2 regions of the Dermacoccus sp. 147Ba genome follow, and region 1 is predicted to be linked to the other one. Evidence: riboswitches for the same ligand, from Rfam matches in the RefSeq annotation. Region 1 holds a riboswitch; the other holds the start of a gene.

The links. Region 1 has a riboswitch for cobalamin ahead of EVU97_RS02955 (VWA domain-containing protein). Riboswitches for the same ligand answer to the same signal wherever they lie in the genome.
Region 2: it holds a riboswitch for cobalamin, as region 1 does, so the genes downstream of both, EVU97_RS01470 (prenyltransferase/squalene oxidase repeat-containing protein) here and EVU97_RS02955 (VWA domain-containing protein) in region 1, are expected to answer to the same signal.

The regions. Positions count from the first base shown of each region.
Region 1 covers NZ_SEHL01000002.1:135,505-145,159, reverse strand. The annotation lists gene cobJ (precorrin-3B C(17)-methyltransferase) at 1-230, shown strand, start outside; gene EVU97_RS02965 (cobalt-precorrin-4/precorrin-4 C(11)-methyltransferase) at 256-1,008, opposite strand; gene cbiE (precorrin-6y C5,15-methyltransferase (decarboxylating) subunit CbiE) at 1,005-2,234, opposite strand; cobalamin riboswitch at 2,316-2,442, shown strand; gene EVU97_RS02955 (VWA domain-containing protein) at 2,498-4,609, shown strand; gene cobO (cob(I)yrinic acid a,c-diamide adenosyltransferase) at 4,609-5,223, shown strand; gene EVU97_RS02945 (cobyrinate a,c-diamide synthase) at 5,250-7,712, shown strand; gene cobA (uroporphyrinogen-III C-methyltransferase) at 7,709-8,698, shown strand; gene EVU97_RS02935 (adenosylcobinamide-GDP ribazoletransferase) at 8,691-9,455, shown strand; gene EVU97_RS02930 (bifunctional adenosylcobinamide kinase/adenosylcobinamide-phosphate guanylyltransferase) at 9,452-9,655, shown strand, end outside.
Region 2 covers NZ_SEHL01000001.1:304,307-313,961, reverse strand. The annotation lists gene EVU97_RS01480 (energy-coupling factor transporter transmembrane component T) at 1-664, opposite strand, end outside; gene EVU97_RS01475 (hypothetical protein) at 661-1,767, opposite strand; gene EVU97_RS01470 (prenyltransferase/squalene oxidase repeat-containing protein) at 1,745-3,145, opposite strand; cobalamin riboswitch at 3,245-3,386, opposite strand; gene EVU97_RS01465 (penicillin-binding transpeptidase domain-containing protein) at 3,406-5,487, opposite strand; gene EVU97_RS01460 (hypothetical protein) at 5,484-6,044, opposite strand; gene mreC (rod shape-determining protein MreC) at 6,053-6,895, opposite strand; gene EVU97_RS01450 (rod shape-determining protein) at 6,892-7,917, opposite strand; gene EVU97_RS01445 (putative sugar O-methyltransferase) at 7,994-9,028, opposite strand; gene EVU97_RS01440 (DUF2087 domain-containing protein) at 9,292-9,655, shown strand, end outside.

The DNA of each region.
Region 1 (9,655 bases):
GGCCGCACCAGTTCGGCGACGCGCTCACCGTCCTGCGCGAGGAGCTGCCCCACGACCGGGTGGTGGCCGTGGCTCGCCACGTCGGTCGCGACGCCGAGGAACTGCGCACGACGACGCTCGGCGAGTTGGATCCGGAGACGATCGACATGGGGTGCCTCGTCATCGTCGGCGCGAGTTCGACGCGGATGACCGAGGACGGCCGCGTCTGGACGCCGCGCTTCGTCAGCTGAGGTACCGCCTGATGGGCGCCGAGCGTCAGTCGCCGGTCGGACGCTCGCGACACGCGCTGTAGAGGTGCGACTCGACGAAGTTGTCGTTCGCGAGGGCAGGGCCGACGAGGATGACAGCGGCCTGACGCAGCGCGGCATCTGCCACCAGGGCAGGCATCGAGGTCAGCGTTCCGCGCAGGACGAGCTGCTCGGGCGTACTCACGCGGTACCCGACGACAACAGGGCATTCCGGGCCGTAGTGCTCCGCGAGTTCGACGCACAACCGGTCCGTGTGACGGATTGCCAGGTGCAGCGCGAGGGTCGCACCCGTGCGGGCGAAGTTCGCAAGCTCCTCCCCCGGCGGCATCTTCGTCGAATCGCGCTGGGCGCGGGTGAGGACGAGCGACTGCGTCACCTCAGGGGCCGTGAGCTCTCGTCCGATGACGGCGGCTGTGGCCGCGTAGGCGGGCACGCCCGGGCAGACCTCCCACGGCACCCCGAGAGCGTCGAGTCGTCGGGTCTGCTCGGCGAGAGCCGAGTAGATCGACGGGTCGCCCGAGCACAGCCGCGCGACGTCCGCTCCGCGGGCGTGAGCCTCGGCCATGAGGCGCGTGATGTCGTCGAGGTCGAGACGTTGCGTGTCGATACGTTCGGCGTCGGCGGGCAGGTGAGCGAGCACGGCCGCGTCGAGGTAGGTGCCGGCGAACAGGCACACCGACGAGCGCTCGAGCAGGTTCACGGCGCGCAGCGTGAGGAGATCGGCCGCTCCCGGACCGGCACCGATGAAGTGGACGGTCATGCGGACTCCTTCGACCTGGGGGGCCGCGTCAGGCACCACTGAACGACGCTACGGGCAGGCTTCCAGCCGTTGAAGCGCCCGAGAGGCTCGAGATGTTCGACGGCAAGGCGGGTGAGTGAGCCGCCGTGCGTGCGGTGTACCTCGTGAAGCAGCGCTTCGCTCTCTCTCGTCACGGCGTGGGCGACGAGACGACCACCGGGCCGCAACGCTGCAATCGCGGCGTCCAGGACGTCACGATCCAGTCCACCGCCGAGGAAGACGGCATCCGGTCGAGGCAGGTCGTCGTCGCGCACGGCGGCGCTCGTGCTGGTGACGTGGACGTCCACGCGGGAGGAGACGCCGAAGCGGGCGGCGTTCTGCGTCACCCGATCGGCACGGTCGGGATCGCGCTCGATGGCGACCGTGCGGGCCCGCGGGGCAGCGAGGCACCACTCGATCCCCACGGCCCCCGAGCCGGCGCCGAGGTCCCACAGGACCTGACCGGGCCACGGGCGCAGCCGGGCGAGGGCGGTGGCACGCACGTCTCGCTTCGTGATGAGTCCGTCGTGCTCGAAAGCGTCGTCGGCACGACCGGGGGCGGGCCCGAGGGCTTGTGGCTCGGCGTCGAGAACACCGACCTCGAGGCACACGACGACGAGGTCAGGGGTGCGTTCGTCACCCCACGCAGCGCAGGTGGTGCTGTGCGAGCCCTCGTTCTGGCCACCGAGGTGCCACCACGCGGTGAGCTGTGCAGTTCCGGCGCCTGCCTCCACGGCGAGGCGTGCAACCTCCGCGGGGCTGTCACCGTCCGAACAGAGCAGGACGAGACGGGCACCAGGGGTGACGAACGGAAGGAAACGGTCCGTGGAGCGGCCGACGAGGGTGACGACGTCGACGGACTCCGCCGACCACCCCATCCGAGCGCGGGCCAGCGCCTCCGACGAGAGCGCCGGGTGGACACGCACCGCCTCCCGACCAACTGCCTTGATCAGCGTCGTTCCGATGCCCGACAAAAACGGGTCTCCGGATGCGAGAACAACTGTGTGCCTGCCTGATTCGCCGACAAGCGACTGCAGGTTGTCGCGCAGCGGCGACGGCAGGGGTCGCCGTTCCTGCTGTCCCATCGACGGCAGCAGGTCGAGCTGACGTGGGCTTCCGATGACGGTGTCAGCCCGTTCCACGAGGTGTCGTGAGGCTTCAGAGAGACCACTCCACCCGTCGTCCCCGATGCCCACGACCTCGATCATGGCCGACACCCTACGACAACGCTGAGCACCGACGGCGGCCCTGAGGGACGCGAAACCTCGGATCGGCCCGGACACCACCACGGCGCGCGCGTCTGCCATGATGTCTCCCGGTTGCATGACGAGGAATACCGGTGAGAATCCGGAGCGGTCCCGCCACTGTGAGCTTCCCTTCGAAGCGAGCCAGGACGTCGTCATCACCTGCCACGTGCACGAGCCGTGGCATCTCGTACGGCAAGCGTGGTCACTTGCCAGGAGGATTCGTGATGTCCCGTTACCCCTTCACGGCCGTCGTCGGCGCAGACGACCTCGAACTGGCTCTCGTGCTGACGACAATCTCACCGGCCATCGGTGGTGTGCTCGTTCGCGGCGAGAAGGGCACGGCCAAGTCGACCATCGTGCGCGGGCTCGTCGACGTGCTCCCCCGGATCGACGTCGTCGCCGGATGCCGCTACAGCTGCGACCCGCGGACCCCGGAGCCGAACTGCCCCGACGGCCCTCACGACGCCGACGGTGACGCCACGAGTCGCCCGGTCCGTCTTGTCGAACTTCCCGTCGGCGCCGGCGACGACCGAGTCAGTGGCTCGCTCGATCTGGCCCGGGCCTTGGGCGCCGGCAGCGCCGAGTTCCGCCCCGGCCTGCTCGCCGAGGCCAACCGTGGGTTGCTCTACGTCGACGAGGTCAACCTCCTGCACGACCACCTCGTCGACCTCCTGCTCGACGCGTCCGCGATGGGCAGCAACACCGTCGAGCGTGACGGCATGTCGGTGACGCACGCAGCCCGTTTCGTCCTCGTCGGCACGATGAACCCCGAGGAGGGCGAACTCCGCCCCCAGCTGCTCGACCGCTTCGGCCTCTCCGTCGACGTCGCAGCCTCGCGTGACCCCGAGGTCCGCGCCGAAGTCGTCACGCGTCGCCTCGCCTTCGACGCGAACCCCGATGCGTTCCTCGAACGATTCGCGGGCCATCAGGCTCGCCTGCGAGAGCGCATCGCCGCGGCCCAGGAGCGTGTCGGAGGGGTTGTCCTTTCCCCGTGGGCGCTGCGCACCATCGCCCGCGTGTGTGCCGGCTTCGACGTCGACGGGATGCGTGCCGATATCGTCATCGCGCGAACGGCCAGTGCGCACGCCGCGTGGCGTGGCGCCGACGCCGTCGAGCGTGAGGACATCCGCGCAGCGGCCGTCCTTGCGCTCGCACACCGCCGACGCCGCGGCCCCTTCGACCCGCCCGGCCTGGACGAAGACCTTCTCGATCGGCTGCTCGACGAGGAACCGCCCCCGCCGCCCGAGGGCGGCGACGATCCCGGCGACGAGCCGCAGGAGCCCGACGACGAGGAGCCGTCCAACTCCGAGGCCGCCGACGGGAGCGAAGCGACTGACGGGCCAAGCGCCGATTCTCCTCAATCGCCGCCTGCCCAGGACGACAGCCCGCGTGACGAGCAGTCACCCACGTCCTCGCACGACACGCACGCCGAGACAGAGGCGGATCAGAGCCCTGCCGATACACAGGACGAACCGCAGAACGCGGCCGCACCCGTCGCGACGGCATCGGTCGGCGCCCCCTACCGCCCACAGCGCTTCGAACTGTCGAGCATCGGTCGAGGTGAGGCCGGACGACGCAGCCGCGCCGAAACGACGACGGGCCGCGTCGTCGGTGTACGCCCCGATCGTGAGGGCAAGGTCCACCTCCTCGCGACGGTCCGCGAAGCGGCCGTGCGGCAAGTAGCACGGAAGGCCGAGCCCGGCTCGGGGCTCCTCGTCGAACCGGCGGACCTGCGCCATGCGCGGATCATGGGCCGTGAATCCAACCTCGTCCTCTTCTGCGTGGATGCCTCGGGCTCGATGGCCGCACGCAAGCGGATGAGCGAGGTCAAGACCGCCGTGCTCTCGCTCTTGCTCGACGCCTACGAGCGTCGCGACAAGGTTGGCCTCGTGACGTTCGCCGGCGACGGTGCCCGCCTCGTCCTGCCGCCGACCTCCTCCGTCGACCGAGCCGCGACCCTGCTCGCCGACGTTCCGCACGGCGGGCGCACCCCTGTCGCGGAGGGCCTGCTCGAAGCGGCGGACGTGCTGCGCATCGAGCGGCTGCGCGACCCGAACCGACGTCCCCTGCTCGTGCTCGTCACCGACGGCCGCGCGACGAGCGGCGAGCGCGCCCTCGAGCGAGCCTTCGACGTGGCCGATAGGTGGCACTCCCTCGACGTCGAGACGATCGTCGTCGACTGCGAATCGGGACGCTTCCGACTCGGCCTCGCGGGGCAGCTCGCCCAGCGGATGCTGGCCCGTCACGTACCCCTCGAGCAGGTCTCGGCCACCGGCCTCATCGACGCCATCGCTCCCGCGGCGACGCCGCGCACCTCGAACGGGAAGGCAGCCTGATGCCCCAGGGACAGACCCCCAGCACTCCGGACGACGGCCTCACGACCCGTCAGCGCCGCAACCGCCCCCTCGTCGTCGTCCACCACGGCGCGGGCAAGGGCAAGTCGACGGCCGCCTTCGGGCTCGCGCTGCGCGCCTGGAACCAGGGCTGGTCGATCGGCGTCTTCCAATTCGTGAAGTCCGCCAAGTGGCGCATCGGTGAGCAGGCCGCGCTCGAAGCGCTCGGTGAAGTCCACACGAGCACGGGCCAGGGTGGCCCGGTCGAGTGGCACAAGATGGGCTCCGGCTGGTCGTGGTCGCGCCGCGCCGGCTCCGAGGAGGACCACGCTGCCGATGCGCTCGAGGGGTGGCGCGAGATCCAGCGACGACTGGCCGCCGATACACACGGCTTCTACGTCCTCGACGAATTCACCTACCCCATCAAGTGGGGTTGGATCGACCCGCACGAGGTGGCCGAGACCCTGTCCTCGCGCCCCGGCCACCAGCACGTCGTCATCACCGGACGTGACCCGCACCCCGCGCTCATCGAGGTCGCCGATCTCGTGACGGAGATGACGAAGGTGAAGCACCCGTTCGATTCCGGCCAGAAGGGCCAGCGGGGCATCGAATGGTGAGTGGATCAGGGGCGCGCGACTCACACGTGCTCCCTCGCGTCGTCCTCGCTGCGCCCTCGTCGGGGCAGGGCAAGACGACGGTCAGCGTCGGTGTCATGGCCGCGCTGGCCGCGCGCGGGTTGAATGTGGCGCCGGCCAAGGTCGGCCCGGACTTCATCGACCCCGGCTACCACGCGCTCGCCACGGGGCGCGTCGGGCGCAACCTCGATCCGTGGATGCAGGGTGAGGAACGCATCGCGCCGCTTCTGCTCGCCGGGGCCCACCAGCCGGACCCTGCGGACGTTGCCGTCATCGAAGGTGTCATGGGCCTTTTCGACGGTCGACTCGGCACGGACGGTTTCGCCTCGACGGCTCACGTCGCTCGGCTCACACAGTCGCCTGTCGTCCTCGTCGTCGACATCTCCTCGGCGAGCCGGAGCGTTGCGGCTGTCGTTCACGGGCTGCGCTCGTTCGACCCGCGCCTCGACGTCGCGGGCGTCATCCTCAACAAGGCCGGGTCGCCGCGGCACGCCGACGAAGTGCGCCGGGCCTGCGCCGAGGCCGACATCCGTGTGCTCGGTTCCATGCCGCGCGACGCAGGCGTCAGCGTTCCGTCCCGCCATCTCGGACTCGTGCCCGCCGAGGAGAGCGCGGACGCCCGCGCCACGCTCGACCACCTCGCGCGTGCCACCGCAGAGCACATTGACCTCGATGCGCTGCTCGAGGTGGCCCGCGCCGCGGCGCCGCTTGAGGCGACACCGTGGACGCCACCCGCGCGTCAGCTCGCGCCCGGTGACGAACGACCCAGGGTGGCCGTCGCCGGCGGCCGCGCCTTCACATTCCGCTACGCCGAGACCGACGAGCTGCTGCGCGCCCAGGGCCTCGAACCCGTCGTCTTCGATCCCGTGACGGACGAGGCTCTGCCCGAGGGCACGCGTGGCCTCTACCTCGGCGGCGGCTTCCCGGAGGTACACGCTGCGGCGCTCGCGAAGAACCGATCGCTGCTCAATCACGTTGCCGCGGCTGTCCGCGCGGGGGTACCGACCGTCGCTGAGTGCGCGGGCATGCTCTACCTCCTCGCCGAGGTCGACGGACACCGCTTCGCCGACGTCATCGACGCGCGCGCGACGATGAGCCCGCGCCTCACCCTCGGCTACCGCGAGGCGATCGACCCAGCCTTCCCGGACAACCCGCCCGTGCGCGGCCACGAGTTCCACCGCACCGTCACCGAGCCCCGTACGGGCGGGCAGCCCGCCTGGGAGTTCGACGGTGCTGCCGAGGGATTCGCGCTCGACCCCGCGGGCGCCGGGCACCCCACCGTTCACGCGTCCTACCTCCACACGCACTGGGCCGGAGCGCCGGAGCGGGCCGTCACGTTCGCGGACGCCGTTCACGCCGGCCCGCAGGCTCCGTCTGCGCCCGGCGCCCACGGACGAAGCTTCTTCTCCGGGGAAACGCCGGTCGGCAACCCCACGCTCTTCCACGGCGACGACGAGCTGGACGAGGCACTGATCGACTTCGCCGTCAACGTCCGCGCCGCGCAGCCACCCGCCGACCTCACGCGGCACCTCGCCTCCAATCTCTCCGGCCTCGCGGCGTACCCCCGTGCCGATGCCGCCCGGGACGCCGTCGCAGCGCGTCACGGGGTCGCGCCGCATCAGGTGCTGCTGACGAACGGTGCGGCGGAGGCCTTCACCCTCATCTCGCGCGGTCTCGAGTTCGACACGCCCCTCGTGGTTCACCCCCAGTTCAGCGAGCCCGACGCCGCCCTGAAGCGCGCAGGCCATCGGCCGAGACCTCACATCGTGCGAACGTGGCTCGGCGAGAGCCTCGACAGCGTTCCGGATGACGCCGACCTCGTCGTCGTCGGGAACCCGACGAACCCCACGGGTGCGCTTCACTCCCGGGCCGAGCTTCTCGCCCTGCGCCGACCGGGCCGGATCCTCGTCGTCGACGAGGCGTTCATGGACCTCGTGCCCGGCGAGCACGCCTCGCTCGTCAACGGACCCGTCGACGACGTCGAGGGCCTGCTTGTCGTCCGCTCGCTGACGAAGACCTGGTCGATCGCCGGCCTGCGCGCCGGCTACCTCGTCGGCGACACCGAGCTCGTCGCCCTGTGTTCTCACGCCCAACCGCACTGGTCGGTCAACACGCTCGCGGCCGAGGCCGCGATCTTCACGACCTCACCAAGCGCCCTGCGCCAGGTGGCTGAGTGGGCTGTCGAGACCGAGCAGTGGCGCGAACACCTCGTCGACCGACTACGCGCGCTCGGTCTGGACCCCTTGCCGTCCCGCGCACCGTTCGTCACGGTCGAGGTGGGAACGGGCGTCCACGCACGACTGCGAGAGGAGGGCTTCGCCACACGGCGTTGCGAGACCTTTCCCGGCCTCGGGCCCGAATGGATCCGACTCGCTGTGCGTGACCCGCTGACGACGGACGCCCTCCTCGCCGCCCTCGGGCGAGTCCTCCAGCGAACCGGCGAGGCGGACCCGAGGGAGCCCAGGTCATGAAGCAAGCTCTTGTCCATCGCACCGACGAGCGCGTCGGGGTTGTCGTCGCCGACCTCGCAGAACGGGGCTTTCGGGTCGACGTTCCCGCGCAGGAACGGTCCGCCGTCACGGAGGATCTGGCTGCGCGGGGCCAGCTCACCCATGTCGAGGAGCCGGACCCCTTCGCGTATGCCCTGGTCGTCGACGCGTCCGCGCACCTGAAGGGTGTTGCGCCCGACGCCCGAAGTTCGGGCAGTTCCGCGCGGAAGGCAACGGGGGCGGTGGTCCTCGTCGGAGGCGGCCCAGGCGACCCCGGGCTGCTCACCGTGGCTGGGCTCGAGGCCGTCAAGCAGGCCGACGTCGTCGTCTACGACCGGCTCGCGCCCTTGGCCTCACTCGCGCAAGCGCGGCCGGACGCCGAACTCGTCAACGTCGGCAAGATCCCGCGCGGGGAATTCACGCCGCAGGAGACGATCAACGCCCTCCTCGTCGAGCGCGCCCGCGAAGGCAAGCACGTCGTCCGCCTCAAGGGCGGCGACAACTTCGTCTTCGGCCGCGGCGGCGAGGAGTGGCTCGCCTGCGCCGACGCCGGCGTCCCGGTGACGCTCGTCCCCGGCGTGACCTCCGCGGTCGCGGTTCCGGCGCTCGCAGGCATCCCGCTCACCCATCGCAGCCTCACGCAGGGCTTCAGCGTCGTCAGCGGCCACGTGCCGCCCGGCGACCCGCGCTGCACCGTCGACTGGCGCTCACTCGCCACCGGCGGGCTGACGATCGTCGTGCTCATGGGCGTGGCCAACCTGCGAGCGATCGCCGGCGAGCTCCAACGCCACGGCCTGGCACCAACCACGCCGGCGGCCTGCATCGCCGACGGTGCGACACCGACGCAACGACACGTCGTCACACCGCTCGCCGACCTTGCCGACGCCGTGGCGCGAGGCGGGCTCGAGCCGCCGGCCATCACGGTGATCGGCGATGTTGTCACGGCTTTGGGAGGCGCTGATGGCTAGCCTCCTCGCGGGTTTGCGACTGGCCATGGGCACCCTGAGCGTCGTTCCGGTCGGGGAGGTCGACACCTCCCGTTCCACAGCACGCGTCGCCATGACGCTCGCACCGGTGGCGGCTCTCCCGGTGGCGGTGGGCGTCGGCCTCACGGTGTGGGCCGCCGATCTCGCGCAACTCAGTCCGCTCGTCGTCGGGTTCCTCGCTGTGGCTGTCTCCGCTTTGCTCACCCGCTGCATGCACCTCGACGGACTCGCCGACACTGCCGACGGTCTCGGCGCCGGATGGAATCGCGAGCGGGCGCTCGCCGTCATGAAGCGAGGCGACATCGGCCCCATGGGCGCGGTCGCCCTCGTCGTGGTGCTGGGTCTGGAAGCGGCCGGGGTGGCGGCCCTCGTCGATCACCCCCTCCTCGTCTCAGCCGCGTGGTGCGCCGGCCGGGCCGCCTGTCCCGCCCTGGCAGCCGGCCCATCCCCCGCGACAACCGGAGGAATGGGCGCCCTCATGACGCGCACCGTCTCCCCCACGATCGCCGCGCTTGTCGTCGCGCTCGTCGGCCTCGCTCTGGCTGGGGTCGCGGCTCTGTCCGGCCTGCAGCCGATCGGAGCGTGCGTCGCGGCCGCCGTCGCCGTCGTCGTGGTGTGCGCTCTGGTCCTCGTGTGTCGTCGCAGCTTCGGTGGTATCACCGGCGACGTGTTCGGCGCCGCCGTCGAACTCGCCACCGCGGCCCTCCTCGTCGTGCTCGCTTCCGGAGCGTGGCGATGAAGACCCTCGTCACGGGAGGCGTTCGCTCGGGCAAGTCGACCTACGCCGAGGGCCTCCTCGCCGACGCAACGTACGTGGCCACCGGCGCACCCCGCGACGACGCCGACTGGCAGGAGCGGGTACGGCTCCACCAGGAGCGGCGGCCGGCTTCGTGGCGGACGCTCGAAACCCTCGACGTTGCGGCAGCCCTCACCGCGACA
Region 2 (9,655 bases), on a different contig from region 1:
CATAACCGCGTGCCTCCATCGAGGCCGCGAGGGAGATGGAGCGGTCAAGCGTGTCGTGCAGCACGGGAAGGGCCACCTGCTTGACGCGCGTGGCGCGGCGGGCGTCGCCACGCAGGACGCGCGCCTTGCGCACCCGCTGGACGCTCTCGACGAGCTGGGGTGCCACGGACAACGCAATGACGGTGGCCGTCCCGATGTCACGGACGGCCGGCGGGGTGGCCGCGAGCAGGCGCTTGGGGTTGGCGAGGGCGTTGGCTGCGCCGAAGCAGAACAGCATCGTGGCGAGGCGCAGGCCCTCGAGGAAGGCACCGACGAGGCCGCCAAGACCGACCGGGCCGAGAAGAGTGATGCCGCGAGCCCACTCGGGAAGCTCCACCTGCGGCAGCGGAAGGACGATCGTCTCGCTCGTCTTCATGCCCACGAGGACATGCAGAACGACGCGGCTCACGACGACGAAGGCTCCGAGCGCCGCGTAGAGGCGCAGGCTACGGGCCCACGGCGCATAGGGGCGCCGAGCGACGACCGTGAGCACCACGACGGCAAGCACGAGGGCCAACAGGACGGGATTCGTCGTCGTGGCGATGGCAACGGCCATCGCCGTCGCCCACATCCACCACGCACCGGGGTGGACGACGCGACGGCGATGGCCGGAGGCCGAGGTCATCCGCGACGACGTGCCGCGTATCCGGCTCCCACGGCTGCGACGCCGAGCACACCGACACCGGCGATGATGCCGGGAAGGTTGTCGCTGCCTGAGCTCTTCTTCTCCGGCACGGCGAGACCGGGCACACTGCCCGACGTCGAGATGCTCGGGTGAGCAGTGTTCTTCGGCTGGGGCACCTTCGTACCGGTCATCTTGGTGGCGGCGGGCGTACCGCCCTTCTTCTTCACACCGACCTTGTACTTCTTGGCATCGCTCGAGTTCGCATCGAGCGTCGTCGACGAGCCGTCACTGAAGGTGATGACCTTGAGTGGCTTCCCGTCCTTCGTCACGAGGGCCGTTGCCTTGACCGTGGGAGTCGACGTGGCACCCTGGCCCGGCTTCGACCCCGAGGTGGTCGGCTGGGGGCTGCTCGTCGAACCCGCCGTCGACGACGGCTTGCTCGACGTCGGCTTCGGCGCAGCCGTCGTGGAGCCGGCCTTCGTCGAGGACGGCTTGGACGAGGGCTTCGAACTCGACGGCTTCGGCTGCGACGTGGTCGGCTTCGTGCTGCTCGGCTTGGGCGAGCTGGGCCTCGGAGTCGATGTCGTGGGCTTCGTCGTGCTCGGCTTCGGCGACGTGATCGCAGCAGGAACGGGCACGGACGGCGCGGTGCCGCTGCCGAAGCGGAATCCGACGACTCCGCCCGGGGTGGCGGGCAGCGAGGCGACACCGAGGTTCGAGTAGTTCCACGAGCCGCCGCGCTTGGCGCTGAAGACCGTCCAGTAGGCGTTCGGCGGAGGCATCCGGCACGGCGAACTCGACGGGTACCCGTTGACGCCGCAGAGCACGCCGTCGTGGTACTGCGTGGAACCGGTCGTCGAGAACCCGGCGGCCCGCAGCGCCTGGAGCGCCGTGCCCGGACTACCCGGCGCGCAGCCGGTGGCCGAGCCGCTCGGGAACTGGACGACGACGGTCACGCCGCTCGTCGCACTCGTGCACGCACCCGCAGCGGACGCGGGCGCTGCGGCACCCGTCGTCACGGCACCGAGGCCCGCGAGGGCCGAGGCGCCGACGAGAACCGGTGCGCCGAGGCGCGCGAGATCAGCGGCGACGCGCGTACGCAACGGCACCTCCCGCGGTGACGAGGATGACGGCGCCGAAGGCGAAGCCGAACGGCACGGTGTTGTCCGAGACCTTGTCGGTGTTCACGATCGGGCCGGTGGCGGGCGTCGTCGACGTCGACTGCGGCACCGTGGACGTGGACGGCGCGCTCGGGCTCGTCGTCGAGGTCGGCGCTGCGGTGGCATCCGTGCTCGTGGCGCTCGTGGTGCTCGTGGGAGCCGGCGTGGCGGAGGTGGACGTCGAGTTGCTCGACGAGGAGCTCGTCGGCTTCGGCGCGCTCGTCGTGGACGTCGAGGTGCTGGGCGACGACGTGGGCTCGGAGGAGCACGAGATGGCGGGAGTCGCGGTGGCGCCACCCTTCGTCAACGAGACGAGGGGCGCCCTCGTGAACGCGTAGAGACCCTGGGACGTGGCGCGGGTCTCGTTGCCGGCGAGCTTGCCGGAGGCACCGGCGCTCTTCATCGCCGCGAACGCGGTGCGGTCGTACGCGATGGCGCCACGCACAGCGGCAGGGAACGAGCAGCCGTACTGCAGCGAGGCGACGAACGACTGCGCCTTAACAGCGCGCGCGTCCTGACCGCCGAGGGTGAACGCCACCGCCGCGAGGCCCGTCGAGTTGGCGTTGGGGGTGGTCGTGCCCGTTCCGCCGGCGACGCCACCGTCGGCGTTCTGCTTCGTGGCGAGGAAGTTCACGGCCTTCGTCACGTCGGCGCCGTGACCGCCGGCGGCGGCGAGCGCCTGCACGGCGAACGACGTGGCGTCGGGGTCGGAGACGCACGCCGAACCGTCGTCGGCCAAGCGGAATCCGCCGTCATTGCAGCGCAGCGAGAGGAGGTAGTTCGTGGCCTTCGCGTCAGCGGGCGCGCCGGCCTTCTGCAGCGCGATGACGGCGAGGGACTGGGTGACGGCGTTCGAGTAGTCGCCGTAGGCCGAGACGTCGGAGAAGCGGCCGCTCGGCTCCTCGAGGCCCTGCAGCTTCGAGACGAGGTCGACGCCGCCGAACGCGCGCGGGTTCTGCCCCTGTGCCTTCGCGACGATGAGGGACTTCGCCACAGCTCCCGCGTACACGTCGGTGCCCGGCACGGCGTAGTCACCCACACCCTTGGCGAACGCTGTCGTGGCGGCACCGGCTTCGTTGCCCGCAACACCGGCCGACGTAAGGGCCAGGATGCCGTCCGCGGAAAGGCCCGCGTCGAGGTAGGTCTGACCCGCGTAGGTGGAGCTGAGCTGGTGCCCGCCCGCCGCGAACTGCCCGGCGAGGAAGGACGCCGCGGCGTCGGTTCCCGTCGCCGGGGCTGCGGTGGCGGGGGCCGAAGCTGCGGCAGCGAGAGCGACGAGGGCGGCGCTGGTGAATCCGGCGCGACGCAGGTGGGTCGTCATGATGACCTTCCGGGCAGGTGCGTGGCCGGTGGGCGACACCCTGCTCGAACGACGAGCCGGGCCCCTCCCGCTGACCTCGACGGGTGTGATGAGGCAGATGTGATCAGACACAGCCGAGACGAGGCATTCCGGCTCATCAGCGGACTGATCTACGGCTGCGGGTCAGCGCCGGAATTCGACCGGCTTCCCCTCGTTCTCGACTCTCCGGCACGAGCCGAAGATCGCATCCAGGCTATCACCAGCCGCCGTGCGCCCTCGTCTCAGCGAGAGCGCCTGACGAGCGCGTCCCAGACGGAGCGCGCGATGGGTGCGGCGGTCCGTCCACCCTCGCCTCCTTCGTCGACCCGAACGACGACGACGTAGCGCTTGCCGTCCTCGTCCGCCCCGCCGAACGAGGCGAACCACGCGGTGGCATGCTTGCCGTAGACCTCGGCCGTCCCTGTCTTGCCGTAGACGGGGTGCGCGTCGAGGTCGAAGCCTCGGAAGGCCTCGGAGGCCGTTCCCGTCGAGACCGCCCGTTTGAGGCCCTCGAGTTCGCGGGCGTACATCCGGGCATCGAGGCCGAGGACACGCGCCTCGGGCGTCGGGAGCACCGTCTGGGAGCTGCCGTCCGAACGCGCGGTTGCCACGGCGACGCGGGGCGTCGGTACGCGCCCGTTCGTCGCGAGCGCGGCGAACGACGTGGCCACCTGCATCGGCGTCGCGGCGACGTCACCCTGGCCGATGGCGAAGTTCACCGCGTCACCGGCGCGCACGACGTAGCCGCTCGTGCAGTTCTCCTTGGCCACCTGCGTGAGGTACGAGGCACGGTCCTTGTCAGCGATCTCCGGGTACCCGCTCTTCGCCCGCCGGCAGGACGCCGCCTTCGTCGCCTCCCACTCACGGCGCTTCGTCGCGCGGTCGGGAAGGGAGCCGCTCGCCTCCGCGGGAAGGTCCACCCCGGTTCGCGCGCCGTAGCCGAACTCGCGGGCCACGCTGGCATACGGGTCGGGAGCGTCGGTGGACGCCTTCACTCCCCCGGCCTTGACCCAGGCGTCGTACGCCCACCGGTAGAAAACCGTGTCGCAGGAGACCTCGAGCGCCTTCGGGATGTCGATCGTGCCGTGCGCCTGCGACTCGAAGTTGCTGTAGGAGCGGTTGCCGATCATGACCGACGACGGGCAGGAGTACGAGCCGTTCGGATCCACACCGGTCTGAGCCGCGGCGAAGAGGGAGAACGCCTTGAACGTCGACGCGGGCGGGCCGGCCACGGACATGGCGCGGTTGGTCAGCGGGTCGCCGGCCCTGGTGTCGAGCAGCGAGTCGTACTCGGCCTGCGTCACGCCGCCGTTCCACACGGACGGGTCGTAGGTGGGCTGGTTCGTCATGGCGACGACGTTGCCGCTGTTCGCCTCGAGGACGACGACGCTGCCCGAACCGGCCTTCTGCCCGCGTTTTCGGGCTGCTGCGATGCCGTCGGCGAGCGCCTTCGCTGCGGCGTCCTGCACGGCGGGGCGGATCGAGGTGACGACGTCCTGGCCCGCCACCGGCGGCACGTCCGCCACCTGACGTTGCGCCGTGCCGTCGGGTCCGATGGCGGTGGAGCGCTTGCCGTCGCGTCCGCGCAGGACGGCGTCGTACTGCTTTTCGACACCCGTGCGACCGAGCAGCGTCGGCACACCCGACCCCGAGGTCGCGACGTCGGTGTCGTCGGCTGTCGCTGCCGTGAGGTAACCGGCGACCTGGGCGAGGGAGTCGCCGCGGGAGCCGTAGGTTCGGGTCGCTGTCGGTCGCACCGCGATGCCGGGGTAGGCCTCGGGGCGCTCGAGCAGCGCGTTCACAGCCGACGCCTCGACGTCGGAGGCGATCGGCACCGCCTCGAAGGGATGCCCGGCGAAGCAGACCGGCGACGGCGCGGCGCCCTTCGTCCCGCACGCCTTCGTCCGCGCCAAGAGGCTCCGCGGATCCCGGCCGATGGCCGAGGCGACGCGCGCGATGACCTTCGGCGCGTCGTCACGCGCGAGGGCCTGCGGCGAGATCGTCAGCGTCGTCGTCGAACCGTTCCCGACGAGAACGGTGCCGTCGGCAGCGAGGATCCGCCCGCGTTGGGCAGGCACGACGACGTCACGCGTGTTGATGTCCGCTGCGGCCGTCGCGTTCTTCGCGCCGTCGACGATCTGCAGTTGAACGAGGCGACCCACCATGATCGTCGCGACGAGAGCGACGACAAGAGCCATGACGAGCAACCGCGCACGTCCCGACGCCCCTCGCGCACCACGCGAACCTGCCCCACGGAAGCTCGGCATGAGGAACGGTCCGAACGGACGGCGTTCCCTCGGCACGCCTCGGCGCAGCCGGGTCATGCGCGTCCTCGTTCCTGCTCGCGCAACGTCCACCGCACCCAGGTCGGAGCGAGGGCTGCGGTGAGAACGGCCGTCGTGGCCGTCGAGCCGAGCAGCGAGTACGGCTCGACCTGAACCGAGCCGGAGGCCACCACTCGCAGGGCGAGAACGACAAGGGAGGCAGTGAGGGCTCCGAGGCCGCCCACGATGGCCGGTACCCACGCGGCGCTGTTCCACGACCTCGCGGCCCTGGTGACGACGAGCGCCGCCGCAACCGCGGGAACGAGCGCGAGGCCCGGCGCCGACGACGCGGGCGGCGCGAGGTCGAGCAGGAGCGCCCCGGCGATCGCCCAGGCGACGGCGGACCACGCTCCGCCGGTCACGCCTGCGGTGACGAGCAGGGGCAGGAGCATCCACGGCGCCCAGGTGGGAACGAGGGGCAACACGGTGACGGCGAGCAGGAGAGTCAGAACGAGCCACGCAACGCGGCTCCACGTGACGGCGGAGGGCCGAGCCACGATCGTCGTGGGCTCGCGCAGGGGCGTGCGACCGGGAGCACCGGGGGTTTCAGCAGCCACGCGCGCCATCAGTGGTTCTCCTGCGGCACGAGAACACCCACGACCTCGAGCGCACCGGGGTCGACGAAGGGACGCACGACGGCGTTGCGCTCCGCCTGACCGTGGTCGGCCTCGACGCGGCTCACCTTCCCGAGCGGAATACCGGCGGGGTACGGGAACCCGTTCGGGCTGCCTGCCGTGACGACGGTGTCGCCGATGCGTACCGAACCTCCGTCGGCCACGACGAGGCTGACCTCGCTGCCGCTTCGCTTGGCCACACCCGCCGGCGCGCTCCCGCTGAGTCGGGCCAGGGAACGGGTGCGCTCGACGCGCGCCCCCACTACGGACGAGGGGTCGGCGAGCAGCGTGACCGTGGAGGAGTCGGCCCGGACTGCGGTGATGCGCCCCACGAGGCCGCGATCGCCCACGACGGCCTGCGAGAGTGAGATGCCGTCGCGCGAGCCGATGTCCAGTTCGACCTTCCGCTCGCTACCCGTTGAAGGTGCCGGCGTGAAGGCGACGGCATGACCGACGACAACATCGTGCTTGCCGCCCCCGAATCGTTCGGAGAGCGTTGCCGATTCCTCGACCGCTGCGAGTCTCTCCTCGGCCGATCGAGCGCGTTCGCTCGCGGCCAGGTTCTCCTTCGTCAGGCGCTTCACCTCCGCGTCGCGCCCGGTGAGGGACGAGACGAGAGACGTCACGCCACGTGACAGGAGCGAACTGACGCCGTCGCGCACCGGCGGAACGAGGTTGACGACGAGCGCGATGACGAGGAGGACGGCGACACCGATGCGCCTCCGTCGGGCGCGCGACCGGGTACCGCGTCCCGGCGCAGCCACCGCCGCGGACGCACCCGAATCTCGCCTCAACGCTCCACCTGCGACAGCAGCGACCGCGTCGCTGCTGGATCCTCGACGCACGTGCCCGCGCCCGTGACGACCGCGGTCAGTGGATCCTCGGCCAACCGGACGGGAACGCCCAACTCGTGGCTCATGCGCACGTCCAGGCCGCGCAGCATCGCTCCCCCGCCGGTGAGGACGATGCCGCCGTCGAGGACGTCGCCGGCCAGTTCGGGAGGGCAGGAGTCGAGGGTGGAGCGCACCGTCTCGCAGATCGTGAGCAGGTGCGGTTCGAGGGCTCGGCGGATCTCCCCGCTCGTCAGCGTGACCGCACGCGGAAGGCCCGTGATGAGGTCGCGACCGCGCACCTCGTGGGTGAGTTCGTGACTCATGGGGAAGGCCGAGCCGATGGCCGTCTTGATCGTCTCCGCGCTGCGCTCGCCGAGCAGGAGCGCGTACTCGTTCTTGACGTGGTTCGCGATGGCGTCGTCGAGGTCGTGGCCCCCGATGCGCACGGAGTGGGCACGCACGACGCCGCCGAGGCTCGTGACCGCGACGTCGCTCGTGCCGCCGCCGATGTCGACGACCATCGCGCCGGCCGTCCCGTGAACGTTCAGGCCGGCACCGAGGGCAGCTGCGACCGCCTCTTCGATGACGTCGACCCGCCGCGCCCCGGCGCGCATCGCCGCGTCCTCGAGCGCGCGACGTTCGACGCCCGTCACCTCGGAAGGAACACAGACGACGATGCGCGGGCGGATGAGGCGCGACGGTCGGGAGCGGGCAATGAAGTAGCGCAACATCCGCTCGGCGGCGTCGGCGTCACTGATGACGCCCGCGGCGAGCGGACGCACGATGCGCACCTTCGCCGGAGCTCGCCCGAGCATCTCCTTGGCATCGGACCCTGCGGCGAGGAGCTGGCCCGTGGCAGCGTCGAGCGCGACCACGCTCGGTTCGTCGACGACGATGCCCTCCCCCGCTTCGTAGACGAGGGTGTTCGCGGTGCCGAGGTCGATCGCGAGGTCGCGGGACGGGTTTCTCAGGCGCTCGAACACGCCGCCGAGTATTTCAAACTCGGCTGGACGTTCGCGGCACGTCCACGCGGGCGACACCTCGACGCGGCAGCGGTGTTCACCCGCGCCGCTTCATGACGAGCAGTTCCCCGGCGCTGCGCACATACGGGTCGTTGTAGCGACCGGCCACCTCGAACCCGTGACGGGCGAACATCGTGGCGATGCGCTCGGAGGTCACCGGATCCAGGGCCCCGTGCTCGCCCGGCGCGGCGGCACGCTGTTTGCCCTCGCGCGAGTTGAGCGAGACGGCATAGCGAATACCCGTGCCGCAGACGAGATCGACGTAGTTCTCGACGACGTCGGGCTCCATCTCCTGGAACGAGAAGGAGTTGACGAAGACCTCGAAATCCTCCTCGAGGTCCGGCAGGCGGTAGTTCGGAACGACGCCGCTGTTCGGCACGGTGAGCGGGCCGGCATCCGGCCGGTCGAGGCACGTCGTCACACGATCACCGAACAGTTCGGTGAGGTACCAGGACGCAACGGTCAGGAGGGGTGGGATGTCGGCATCGACGTACCGCACGTTCTCGTCGCGGCTCATCAGGATCTCGCCGAGGGCGCCGAAGCCGCCGCCGATCTCGAGAAAACTCGACGGCGGTGCGTCGACGTGCTGCGACAGCGCGGCGAGAACGAGAAGGTAGTTGTTGTAGGCGCGTCCGACGGTGACCGCCGAATCGTCCTTCGTCACGGGGAACGCCTGCGGCGGACGGCCCACGCGACTCTCACCGTGCGAGCGCAGATCGAACGGCCACCGCTCGGTGTTCCACCAGGCGCTCGCGACGTCGTGATCGCGCCACGCGTCGCGACTGCCGCTGAGTGCGGCCCGAAAGTATCCCGGGTTGACGCCCTCCCGGCTCGTTCGTGCCACGTCGAGGAGCTCTTCGCTCAACGCCGGGGAATAACCGTCTCCGTAGAGCGGATAGAACCAGAACGACGCGGTTGGCCAGCGCTTGAATTCCTCGAGGCCCCGCTCCTGCAGGTCGTGGAGAAGCTCACGCAGGCCGGGCCCCCAGAAGTTCGTCGGGCGGAACTGCTCGTTCACGCCCTCGATCTCACACAAGGTTCGCTCGGTCAGGTCATTCCACGATGCGCTCACGATGCCTCCTCGAGGTGAACTCGGGCGCCCGCGTTCAGGGTCTCACGTCTGCCGTTCGTCTTCTAGAAAACCACTCGCGCCGTTCGCCCTGCCACGGGCAGAATGAGGGTCGGCGCAGGCTCGCGCCCAGCGCACCGCGTGACCCCAGCTCACGCGGACGGCGTGAAGGGAAGCAGATTCTCGAGCCGAGCAACGCCTTCACCGCACATGCACACGTTCGGCTGCGGTTCATGCTGGGGATGACGCAGACCGTGAGGTGTGACATGACACGTGACCAGGATTTCAAGCGACTCGTGCGAGCTCGGATGCGCGAGACGGGTGAGAACTACGCCCTCGCACGAAGCCACTTCGAGAACGCTTCGCGCAACTCCGCCAGGAACGACGCTCCACACGACGAAGCGAGCGCCGACGCATCCGCAGACGTCCGATCGTCCACCGCCGGCGCAACGGCCCATGAGCGCGCGGCGGCACAGCAGCGCCGCACGATTCGCCCGTTCTTCGACGCCGAGGGGCGCCGCTTGCTGTCCATCCCGACCAAACGGAGCACCCGCATGGCCGTGCTTCTCGATCTCGTGCGGCATTTCGAGCCAAATCGCGAGTACACCGAAGCCGAGGTGGGCGCTGTGC